Regions from separate parts of the Pseudoalteromonas sp. L21 genome, predicted to be linked through region 3. Evidence: predicted binding sites of a transcription regulator. Region 3 holds the regulator's gene; each other region holds the start of a gene.
The links. Region 3 encodes sigma-54, which starts transcription at its own class of promoters, with help from an activator protein. Its sites were predicted from a motif close to GTTGGCACGNNNNTNGNNT; they were not measured.

Region 1: a site for sigma-54 is predicted at 2,354-2,372, ahead of L3V41_RS11190 (CsbD family protein). Genes of this name have one in related genera too.
Region 2: a site for sigma-54 is predicted at 2,287-2,305, ahead of flgJ (flagellar assembly peptidoglycan hydrolase FlgJ). Genes of this name have one in related genera too.

The regions. Positions count from the first base shown of each region.
Region 1 is NZ_JAKKCV010000003.1:528,116-532,382, reverse strand. Features, by position in the region: gene L3V41_RS20005 (GGDEF domain-containing protein) at 1-214, shown strand, start outside; gene L3V41_RS11205 (DUF6795 domain-containing protein) at 375-899, shown strand; gene L3V41_RS11200 (hypothetical protein) at 932-1,174, shown strand; gene L3V41_RS11195 (lipase family protein) at 1,195-2,076, shown strand; gene L3V41_RS11190 (CsbD family protein) at 2,118-2,315, opposite strand; gene hrpB (ATP-dependent helicase HrpB) at 2,558-4,267, shown strand, end outside.
Region 2 is NZ_JAKKCV010000001.1:490,780-495,046, forward strand. Features, by position in the region: gene flgK (flagellar hook-associated protein FlgK) at 1-1,279, opposite strand, end outside; gene flgJ (flagellar assembly peptidoglycan hydrolase FlgJ) at 1,293-2,249, opposite strand; gene L3V41_RS02305 (flagellar basal body P-ring protein FlgI) at 2,375-3,469, opposite strand; gene flgH (flagellar basal body L-ring protein FlgH) at 3,482-4,165, opposite strand; gene flgG (flagellar basal-body rod protein FlgG) at 4,181-4,267, opposite strand, start outside.
Region 3 is NZ_JAKKCV010000001.1:1,050,842-1,055,108, forward strand. Features, by position in the region: gene lptA (lipopolysaccharide transport periplasmic protein LptA) at 1-452, shown strand, start outside; gene lptB (LPS export ABC transporter ATP-binding protein) at 449-1,174, shown strand; gene L3V41_RS04805 (RNA polymerase factor sigma-54) at 1,283-2,782, shown strand; gene hpf (ribosome hibernation promoting factor) at 2,809-3,096, shown strand; gene ptsN (PTS IIA-like nitrogen regulatory protein PtsN) at 3,100-3,552, shown strand; gene rapZ (RNase adapter RapZ) at 3,553-4,267, shown strand, end outside.

The DNA of each region.
Region 1 (4,267 bases), on a different contig from region 3:
TGATGAAATACACACACAACTCGCAAATAATACATTTAAAAGTGGTAAGCATTCCTTCAATGTGAGTTTAAGTATTGGTTTGTATCAGCGAACTCTAGTGGACAGTATTGATCAATGCTTAAATATTGCTGATAAGCGACTATACAAAGCAAAATCTCAAGGTAAAAACCAAACAGTTGCTGAGCCTGATTTGGCCAAACACGAGCCAGCCTAATAAGCCTCGCCGACTCAATTATTTTTACTGATGCTACTTTTTATCACTAAGTTGTGTATTATGTGCTCATTATTTACAAGGGCATGTGAATAGTGAGTCAAGATAAGGAATATCATCGACATCTTCTTAAGTTCACCGCCTGTTTTGAGGCTCATTTTTAATGTCACTCTTAGAATCATTTAAGAAGTTGGGTAACTATTTTGGTGCATACAAGGTACACCTATGCCCCGAAGTTAAAGGCCAGGTGAGTGAAAATGACCAACCTTTAATAAACGCAAAAATAGAAAGAAGGCTTCGTTTCTCTGATGGAAAATATGTAGAAGATTTTGCCTATACCGATGATAAAGGCGGCTTTTCTTTTCCAGAAGTCAATATTCGTTCTAACCAACCTGCTGTGCCATTTGCAGAAATTTTTACTTCCCAGTCACTTCTTTTAACACATAAGAGTAAAGAGTACTGCTTATGGGGGGCAAGATTGTCAGGTTTTAGTTATCGTGAAGAATATGCCAAGAAGCTAGGATGTTTAGTTGCAGATATTTCTAGTGATAAAGTACTTTTTAAATTTGAGAACACAAAAGTTGAAGGCTATACATTTGAAGCCGTCAGTATTGGGCGTTGGGATAAAGATTTTGAGATTTTAGAGCAAAGTGATTATTTCGATCTTTCTGAGATTGAAGAAGATTAAGGTTTCAAAATCAAAATTATAAGGAAATGAAAATGAAGACTTTAAGTCCTGCAATTGCGGCTAACTTCTCTGCAATTGCATATGAACTATTAGATAAACAACCTTTAATAGCTACCAACCCTTACGTTGAACGAGTTAATTCTCTTTTTACGCTGGAGTCTGAGCCAGTTCAGGGGGTGAGTGGCTCAGTTTTAGAACGAATGTTTAATCATAAAACTGAATTTGGTTGTATTGCAAAAGGCAAAAGGGACTATTTGAAGGTGATTATGTTTTAGCATTACGCGGTACGGCGAAAATGCGAGATGTGATTACTGACCTTAATTGTGGTTTGAGTACCTGTAGTAATAGTCAGCCTGTGCATGCGGGGTTTAATCACACCTTTAACTCATTTAGAAAGCAGTTAGAACAATTTTTTAGTAAAAAAGCGAGCAAAAAGCTAAATATACATGTTGTGGGTCATAGCTTAGGCGGTGCTTTGGCTAATTTGGCTGCGAATTGGTTAAAAAATCACTTTGGTGCAAATGTGAAGCTTTATACTTTTGGTGCTCCACGAGTTGGTTATCATAGCTTTGCTATACAGACAGAAGCAGCAACAAATAACCATGTTTATCGCTGTGTGCATGCCGCCGACCCCGTACCTTTAGTGCCAGTCTGGCCATTTATGCATACGGAGCAAGAATATATTTTAAATGGTGCTGCAACAATTACTCCAAAAGCCCATAGTATGACAGACCAGACGCCAGGCTACTTACATACTGCGAGTAATTTTAAAAGTTATGCTGCAATCAATAAGGGCATGGAAAAACGGATTCAAGAAGAAGTCAGGCTTGATTATGATAAGCGATTAGAGTGCAGCCGTACTTCAAGATGGGCAAGAAAAATAGGCGCTGCATTAATCACATATTTACGTGATACAGGTAAGTTATATGCGATACAAAACCACTACACGAATACGCTTACCGTCTATGATCAAATTGCTAAAGCATTAACCGACAGCATCGATCTCTCTAAAAATTATACAAGTGATGTGAAGGGAATTTTAGGTTACATGCTGGCTTTTTGTGGCTATCCATTCAAAGCAATCTCGTTTACGTATGCATCTATCAGGCATATTTTAAAGTTAATGCTTAAAAATGTGTTTTCTCTTGCAGGCCAAGCAATAGCACTAACAAAATAAGTACAAAAGCCGCCGATGGCGGCTTTTGTTAGGCTGCAAAATTAATGGCTTTTCTCAAAGTCATTAACTTCACGCTCTGCTTCTTCTTTCGATTTGCCGTATTTTTGCTGGATTTTACCAACAAGCTCTGTACGGCTACCTTCGATTCTATCTAAATCATCATTGGTAAGGTCGCCCCATTTACGTTGCACTTTACCTTTTAACTCTTTCCAATTGCCTTCTAAACGATCGCTGTTCATCATTATCTCCTTACTTTGTTAAACATTCATTTTTATAAAAGCAATTGATATGCCATACCGTTAGATCTTTTAACCTGTTGAAATTGTTGTAAATAATTGTTTTTATCTATAAGGCGTTTATTTTTTACTGCAATTTGTTCTTAGTTATTTATAAAACCCTGTAATTTTTTCTTGCAAGGGAGAGTCATTGTCGTCGGCTGTTTTTTGTTACAATAGCTAAAAATAAAGTAAGAGAAAGAAACGTGCTGCCCGTACAAGATATTTACCAATCATTGTTAACGACGATACAAAATAACCCTATGGCTTTGCTGCAAGCGCCACCAGGGGCAGGTAAATCAACATGGCTGCCATTAACGCTGATGCAAGCAGGCCACTTCAAGCGGATTGTTATGCTTGAACCTAGGCGTTTGGCTGCACGTAATATTGCTCAATACTTAGCGTCTTTACAAAATGAGGCCGTTGGCGAAAGTGTTGGTTTGCGCATTAGGGGTGAATCAAAAATTAGTAATGCAACCAAGCTGGAAATTGTGACAGAAGGGATGCTCACACGGATGCTACAAAATGACCCTGAGTTAAGCGGTGTCGATTTACTTATTTTTGATGAATTTCATGAGCGCTCGATTGCCGCAGACACAGCCCTCGCTTTTGCGCTTGAAACGCAAGCGGCCCTTAGAGACGATTTAAAAATCTTACTCATGTCGGCCACCTTAGACGGTGAGCGGTACAGTGAGTTTTTTGATTGCCCAATAATATCATCTGAAGGGCGAAGTTACCCAATTGATGAAATTTATGTTCCACTTAAAGATGAAAGCCGATGGTTAGAGGATATTCCTGCGGTTATTAAGCAAGCACTCAATGAGCAAACTGGTAGTGCTTTGGTGTTTTTACCCGGTCAGCGAGAAATTCTACGTGTAAAACAGGCATTGAACGATCTTGCAGATGATTGCGAAGTGTTTACTTTATTTGGTGAACAAAGCAAAGGAGAGCAACAAGCAGCCATAGCTCCTGCACAACAAGGTAAGCGAAAAGTCGTGCTGACAACAAATGTAGCCGAAACCAGCTTAACGATTGAAGGGATCCGTATTGTTGTCGATAGCGGTAAGCGCCGCGCAGCCAGCTTCAACTTAAAAACTGGCGTAACTGAACTTGTAACCCAAAGCATCTCTCGTTCCTCTGCGGTACAACGTGCAGGCCGTGCAGGGCGTTTAGAAGCTGGTGTGGTATATCGCCTAGGTAGTAAACAAACGTTTGAACGTCGTAACAGCCATGACGCCCCAGAAATTCTAACAAGTGATATTAGCCAACTACTGCTTGAAACTAAGCAGTGGGGCGCAGCTATTACTGAACTAAACCTTCTTGATGCACCAAGCCCACAGCAAATTAAACACGCCACAGCACTTTTAAAAATGCTTGAAGCGCTTGATGAAAATGAAAAGCTAACAAAACTTGGTAGCCAAATGCTTAGTTTTGGGGCGGATATTCGTTTATCACATATGCTTATTAAGGCTAAGCAACTTCAAGCAAGTATGCCGAGAATTTATGAACTCGCTGCATACTTAGTGGCGCTACTTGAGAGTCGTGTGAGTATACCGGCTGATCTTAAGCTTGCACTTCACAGCATGCATACAAAGCCTCATCCACTGTTTAAGCAACAATTAAACTATTGGCTATCACGTTTAAACTTGAAGGCAGTGCGTGAGTTAAATATGCAGCACCTTGCTTTGCTGGTGGCTTTTGCATTTCCAGATCGCTTAGCGAAAAAGCGTGGCAACGGCTATTTGCTCGCCAATGGCGCGGGGGCCGACTTAAGTGATGAGTTTTGGCATAACGATGACTATCTTGCTATTGCCAGTATGGGCGGCCACAGAGGAAGTCGAATATTTGCGGCAGTCGCATTTTTACCAGATGAACTTGAAGATCAGTTAGGGCATTTATTTTCAGAGCAAACTCGC
Region 2 (4,267 bases), 560 kb from region 3:
AGTTTAATTTAACCATAAACTTATCACCGACATTCGCCGTGCCAGAAACATTGAGCTCTAAACCAAATGACTCACCACCGGCAGGTGTAATAGTTGAAGAGTCAATAACCCCACCCACAACATCTGCGGTTGTTACTGCACCAATTGGCTCACCTTTATTATCAACCGCTTGGATTTCCACTGTCGTAGGGCTGGTATAACTAATCACAAAATCACTGGCTGGTAGTGAACTACCAAACCCAGCTTCAACAGTTGCCGTCATTGATGCGTTACCCGTATTTGCCTGATACGCAAGGCCATTGGTTGAAGGGATAGCAAAAATATCTCCGCCCATTTCACCATTTGCAGTCATACCTAAGTGATTCTGTTGGTTAAATGCATCAGCAAGCGCCAACCCCATTTGACCAAGCTGATTGTGTGCCGGCACGAGGATGTCATCACGAAATGATAAAAGACCACCAATTTTGCCTTTTAATTTACCCGTATCTACCTCAAGCGGCACAGCTTTGCCACCATTGACATCTAACTTAAGTTCTTGAAAACTCGGATCAGGATCGCCTGTTAAAGAAAATAAATTAAATGTACCATTTTCCATAACTAAGGCTTCGCCTGTGCCTAAATAAACTTGTTTTTCACCGTTACTTCCATCCAACGTTTCAATATCAATTAATTCTGATAAATCACGAATCGCTTTATCACGTTCATTATAAAGGCTACTTGAAAGTGACTCACGGTCAGTGCCATCAACAGCAACAATTTGTGAATTCAGTTCACTTATACTTTGAATTAAATTATTCGCTTCTTCGGAAAAGATTTCTAGCTGCTCATTCACAACCGCTTTTTGCTCTGAAACAATCCCCGATAGTCTATCCATTTGATCAATTAGATTCTGTGCATCTGTCATCACTAAAGAACGCGCAACATTTGACGATGGCTGATTTAGGCTTTCTTGAATATTATTAAAAAACGAATTAACACTGGTTGATACACTATTTGACTCTTCTGAGAATAAGCTATCCATGCGGCTTGCTTCAGTTACAAATTGGTCAAAAAATGCTTTACTTGACGTGTCACGATTGAGCTGTTTTTGCGCAAACTCATTGAGTAAACGATAAGTTTCACCACGACCAACTTGATTGTCGATCATGGTAGTAAATTCTGTTCGCTCACGTACGTAGCCTTCTGTATTAACATTGGCTATATTTTTACTGGTGGTTTGCAGCAACTGTGAGTTTGCTCTTATACCAGCATTTGCAATGTCATAAATATTAAATGACATGAGGGCTTACTCCTTAACGTACCAATGAAGCAGCAACACTTTGAAGCTCAACACGCTTTAGTACCTGCTTTATTTTATCGGCATAATTTGGGTCTGTTGCATAACCTGCTTTTTGTAAAGAATCTAAAAATGCTGCAGGCTCTGCGGTGTTTTCAAGTGCTTCTTGATAACGAGGATTCTCATTGAGGAAATCCACAAAATCATGAACACTTTCTTTAATCGATTGATAAGAACGAAAACTGGCTTGTTTCTTAACAGGCACACCTTGCTCAAACTCCAAAGTAAGTTTGCTTGCTTTGTCACCTTGCCAGCTTTTATCAGATTTAATATTGAATAAGTTGTTACTACTGGTGCCGTCTGCTTTACTAATAATGTGTTTTCCCCAACCTGTCTCAAGGGCTGCTTGCGCAACCATGACAGCAGGGTTTAAACCAATTTTCTCAGCTGCATTTTTAGCATGTTCCCACACCGTGCTGATAAATGATTCAGCATCATCAAAGCGATTTTCAGTTTGTTCATTGGCTGACGTAGTCTCGACAGCTTTAGTCGTCGTATCTGGCTGTTCAACACCACTTGCACGTCTATCACTGTTAAACTCAGTTGTAGTCCTAAGCACAGAGCCTGGCATAAATTTTTTGCCATCAGGCGATAACTGCTGAACAATAAGATCTGCTAAACCCAATGAGCCATTTGAAGACAGCTCGACTGATAGCTGCTGATCATGCATTTCTTCAAAAAACTTTACGCCACTGGTGTTAAAAGGACTGTCTTTATCTTCGAACGCTTCATTCGCTTTACGCATGCTCTTCAAGAGCATTTGTGTGAAGATAGATTCAAATTGTGCCGCCGCCTTTTTTAGCGCTTCTTTTGACGCATCGCTAGAGGCATCATTTTTTAGGGCACTTTGACGTAATGAGTCTAAGTTACCTAAATCAAAAAAGTTTTGCTTGTCGAGATGATTAGTATCCATCAGCTTTTTGACACAATAATTATTAATACCCAATCAAATGCAAAAAATGAGCCAACAAATAAGAGAAAAGAATGTAGAATAATAACGCAGAGACTAAAAACGCGCTTTCGCGCGTTTTTAGTTAATTAAATAATCACAAGTTGCCCATTTATGGCCCCTGCTTGCTTAAGAGCTTCAAGAATGGCCATTAAGTCACCTGGGGCTGCCCCTACTTCGTTAATAGCACGCACCAGATCATCAAGACTAATTCCTGGATTAAATACAAATGCACGAGAATCATCTTGGTTAACATCGATAATACTTTGATTAGTCACAACTGTTTCACCCTCGCTAAATGCGTTTGGCTGCGAAACATTTTGCTGCTCAGCAATGGTAACGGTTAATCCACCATGCGTTATCGCCGCCGGTTGCAACTTAACATTCTTACCAATCACTATTGTGCCTGTACGTGAATTAACAATAATTTTTGCTGCAGTGTCAGCAGGCTTGAACTCCAAATTTTCAAGCGTTGATAAATAAGCAACACGCTGCGATGCATCACGAGGTGCAAGCACTCTCACTGACGCCGCATCAATTGCTTGCGCGCTATTTGGACCAACTAAGTCATTAATTGTTTGCTCTAATCTTTTTGCTGTTGTGAAATCTGGGCGATTCAAATTAAAGGTAATGTAGTCACCTTGCATAAACGGGCTTTTAACTGCTCTCTCAACCGTTGCGCCATTTGGAATACGCCCAACAGTGGGTGTATTGATAATAACACGGCTACCGTCAGCACCTTCTGCCCCTAACCCACCGACGACAAGGCTACCTTGGGCAATCGCATAGGTGTTGCCATCCACCCCTTTTAAGAAGGTTTGCAGTAATGTACCGCCACGTAAACTACCTGCACTACCAATTGAAGAAACAGTGATGTCAATTGTTTGGCCAGGCTTTCTAAATGCAGGCAGTTCTGCATGCACAGCAACGGCGGCAACATTTTTAATTTTTGGCTTTAAACTCGCCGGCAAAGTTATGCCAAAACCATTGAGCATGGCTTTAAAGCTTTGTTCAGTAAAACGGCTTTGCTCACCAGTTCCTGGCAAACCAACAACCAGACCATAGCCAACTAATTGGTTAGAGCGAACACCTTCAACCATAGAGACATCTTTAACCCGCTCAGCCTGCACACTAAACTGCAAACTAAGTAAGCAAAGCGCGATGATGTATTTAACCCCATTCATGATGTGTTACCTCTAAAAAGGAAAAAGTGAACTGCTGAAGAATCGTGAAAGCCATCCAGCACTTTGCGACTCTTGCATTTGCCCTTTTCCTGAATATTGAATTCGTGCATTCGCAATGCGATTTGATGTGACTGTATTATCGGCGGTCACATCTTCAGGGCGAACTAAGCCTTCTAAACGAATAAATTCTTCGCCTGTATTTAAGGTTAGCCACTTTTCACCGCGGATCACTAAATTGCCATTAGGCAAAACGCGCATTACATTGACGGATATATCACCAAATAAGCTATTAGACTGGTTTGACTTTGAATCGCCTTTAAACGATGAACCTGAGCCAATGCCAAACTGGATGCTATCTCCGCCTATATTAACTGGGTTTCCACCTAAGCCGATAACCGGATCTAAGCTGGCATCCGTTTCTTTATCTGTTTCAGTTTTTGCCGCTTTCGATGCTTGCGTAGACTCTTGCAACTTAACAGTAATAATATCGCCTGTTCTGAGTGCTTTTTTATCTGAATACAGATCATTTGACAGATAACTATCAAACAATGAACCTGTTGGTACCATTTGTTCAGCAGAAGGCTCTGGATACATAGGTGCATAGTAAGGGTCATCCTGAACCACATGGTGGTTCTGTGTTGACATACAACCACCTAACATAAATGCTGCCGATGTGACTAAGATAATATTACGCATGCGACCTCCTACCCATTAAAGCTGCTGATTAATATAGCTAAGCATTTCATCAACCGCTGAAATCACTTTTGAATTCATTTCATAAATTCGTTGCGTTTCAAT
Region 3 (4,267 bases):
ACCAAGCGGGTACTCCTATCAGCATTAGCTCAGATCGCCAAGTAGGTCAGTTAAAAAATGGAGTCGGGATTTTTGAAGAAAATGTAGAAATAACCCATGGTAATCGTCGTATTACCGCAGATCGCCTAGAAGCACATGCTGGTGAGGTTGATGGTACTGTTTCACTTATCATTGCCACAGGTAAGCCAGCCTACTTTGAAGAAAAACAAGAAGATGGCACGGTTATGAGCGCCAGTGCAGACGAAGTACGTTACGATGTAGCAAAGCGTTTACTCACCTTAGTTGGCGATGCACAAGTGACACAAGCAGGGCAAAAAGTCAGTGCAAAAAGTATAACTTATGACATGGAACAACAACTCATTAGTGCTGAAAAAGACGAAAATTCAACGGATCGTGTGCATACAATCTTAGTGCCTGTTGATAATAAAAAAGATGATAAAGGCCAGCCATGAGTACATTAAAAGCAGAGCTGTTAGCAAAGAGCTATAAGGGTCGCCAAGTTGTCAAAAATGTGGGACTAGAAGTCGAAGCTGGCAGTATTGTTGGCTTACTAGGCCCTAACGGTGCAGGTAAAACCACCACCTTCTACATGATTGTAGGGCTAGTGCCAAGCGACAAAGGTAAAATTAGTATTGATGACAACGACATCACTTTATTACCCATGCACAATCGCGCTCGATTAGGTATTGGCTATTTACCCCAAGAATCATCCATTTTTAGAAAGTTGACGGTCTACCAAAACCTGATGGCGATTCTTGAAACACGTAAAGATCTTAAAAAACAGCAACGAGAAGAAACACTCAATAACCTGCTTGATGAATTTAGTATTCAGCACATTCGAGATAGCCAAGGTATGGCGCTATCAGGAGGCGAGCGTCGCCGTGTTGAAATCGCGCGAGCATTAGCCGCAGATCCAAAATTTATTCTGCTAGATGAGCCTTTTGCTGGTGTTGATCCAATTTCAGTGTTAGATATAAAGAAAATTATAGAGCATTTGAAAAACCGTGGTATCGGTGTACTAATAACTGACCATAATGTTCGAGAAACCCTTGATGTTTGTGAAAAAGCCTACATTGTTTCTCATGGGGAGCTAATTGCATCAGGCACGCCTGAACACGTATTAGCAGACCAAACCGTACGCGATGTTTATCTAGGCGAGCAATTCAGGTTGTAACCAATACATCACCGACTAGAGCATCTGCTAGACTTACAATAATGACAACATATTGATATTGACTCAAAGTAGTATCAATAAATGATTTAAAAGGATTGTTAGGGATACATGAGGCAATCATTACAGCTGCGCATGGGCCAGCAACTTACAATGACTCCACAACTGCAACAAGCCATTCGCTTATTGCAACTTAGTACATTGGATCTCCAGCAAGAAATACAAGAAGCGCTTGATAGTAATCCTCTACTTGAAGTGGAAGAAGCGGATTACAGTGAAGACGCAATCGGTAAAAACGAACAAAAATCTGACTCTGATGATTCACAAGTCACTGCTACGGCAGAAGAAGCACCAAGTGAGTACGAGCAAGAAAGCAGTGATGCACTCAATAAAGATACCGTTAGTGACGACCTAGCAATGGACGTCACATGGGATGAGTACATGAGTGCAGCTCCTTCAACCTCTTCAGGGCCAATGCCAGAAGATGAGTCTATTTATCAAGGTGCGTCAACCGAAACTCTCCACGAATATCTGATGTGGCAACTACAGTTGACCCCATTTAGTCCAACTGATGAAGCAATTGCTGTTGCTATAGTCGAAGCTATTGATGACTCAGGTATTTTAACCGTCAGTTGTGAGGATATTGTTGAAAGCTTTAATCAAAACGATGATGAAGAAGAAGAAATAGAACTTGATGAAGTCGAAGCGGTCCTAAAAAGAATACAGCTATTTGATCCTGTCGGCATTGGTGCTCGCAGTTTACAAGAGTGCCTATGTATTCAACTTCGTCAATTCGATGCAGATACACCTTATTTGGCTGAAACTAAAATGGTTTTATCTGAGCACATCGAATTATTAGCAAGCCGCGACTATCGTACTTTGATGAAAAAGACTAAGCTTAAAGAAAACGAGCTAAAAGAAGTCATGACGCTTATCCATAGCTTGAACCCTAAGCCCGCGGATAGCATCGTACGTGAAGAGTCTGAATACGTCATACCCGACGTATCAGTAAAAAAAGTAAAAGGTCGTTGGGTCGTTGAGCTTAACCCTGACTGTATGCCAAAGATCAGAGTGAACAGCCAATATGCGGCTATGTCACGCTCTGTAAAATCAAGCAGCGACAGTCAGTTTATTCGCTCTCATCTGCAAGAAGCTAAGTGGTTTATTAAAAGCTTAGAGAGCCGGAATGATACTTTATTAAAAGTAACGAACTGTATTGTTCAACAACAACAGGCTTTCTTTGAACACGGCCCTGAGGCGATGAAACCGATGGTGCTAAATGATGTCGCTGAAATGGTCGAAATGCATGAATCGACGATTTCACGGGTTACAACGCAAAAATATATGCATACCCCAAGGGGTATTTTTGAGTTGAAATATTTCTTCTCAAGCCACGTCAGCACAGAAAATGGTGGCGAGTGTTCATCAACGGCAATACGCGCTTTAATCAAAAAGCTTATTGCCGCAGAAAACTCAGCGAAGCCATTGAGTGATAGTAAGATTGCAGATATATTGGCTGAGCAAGGAATTAAAGTAGCTAGACGTACAATTGCAAAATACCGAGAGTCTCTAGCAATACCGCCGTCTAATCAGCGTAAAAGCTTGATTTAGACGTTTTACATAGAAGGAAAATGCTTATGCAACTAAACCTAACTGGTCGTCATGTAGAAATCACAGATTCATTAAAAGACTATGTAAACACCAAGTTTGCGAAACTAGAAAGGCATTTTGATCATATTAATAATGTTCATGTCATTTTAGACGTAGAAAAATTAAGTCAAAAAGCAGAAGCAACTTTACATGTAAACGGAGGCGAACTGTTTGCCTCTACAGAGCATCAAGATATGTACGCGGCCATCGACTCGCTAATTGATAAGCTTGATCGCCAAGTAATTAAACACAAAGAGAAATTAGCTCGACACTAAATTATGAAACTTAGTTCACTTACTAGCCAGGACTGCAGCAAAGCTGCGGTCCTTTTTAATAGCAAAAAAAGAATTCTCGAATTTATCAGCGAACTCGCTCATGAGCAGCTTCCTCATCTATCGCAGCAAGATATTCTTAATGCTTTACTCAATCGAGAAAAATTGGGGAGCACAGGAATTGGTAGAGGTATTGCTATTCCGCATGGTCGTATGTCAGGTGCTGATAAACCGCATGCGTTTATTATAGTGAGCGAATCTCCAATTAACTTTGACGCAATTGACAACCGCCCTGTTGATATTTTTGTTGCACTCATCGTACCTGATGGAGACTGCCAACTTCATTTAAAGACCTTATCAACAATTGCTGATAGACTAAAAGACAAAGAATTTTGTAAACAGTTACGCAGCGCTAAAACCGATCAGGAACTGTTTCAAGTTATTGCATCAGAGGCATAAATGGAATTAATTATTATCAGTGGCCGTTCTGGCTCAGGTAAATCAGTCGCTTTACGAGTCCTTGAGGATCTTGGTTATTATTGCGTTGATAATATTCCTGTAAACCTATTACCTTCGCTAGTGCGCAGCGTCTCTGATAATTACGACAAAATAGCAGTCAGTATCGACGTACGTAACCTGCCAAAAGAGCAACAAGAATTTAATGATATTCTTGAATACTTGCCAGGTTTCGCCAATCCAACCTTATTTTACCTTGATAGTGATGATCAAACACTCATTAGACGTTTCTCTGAGACAAGACGTTTACATCCGCTTTCTTTAGATTCTTTACCACTCGATTTAGCAATTAAGCAAGAAAAAATACTGCTCGATGTACTAATTACCCGCGCCGACTTTATGATCGACACAACGGATTTAAGTGTACATCAGCTAGCAGAGTCAATTCGTGAGAAGATTCTCGGTAAAAAAGACAAAAAGCTTATTATTACCTTTATGTCATTTGGCTTTAAGCATGGTATCCCGAAAGAAGCTGACTATGTATTTGATGCACGCTTTTTACCAAACCCACACTGGGAGCCAGATCTTAAGCCACTTACGGGTCTCGACCAACCAGTTAAAGATTACCTTGCAAGCCATAGCATAGTGCAAAAATTTACTTGGCAGATTCAAACCTTTGTGCAAACGTGGTTACCACACCTTGAACGTAATAACCGCA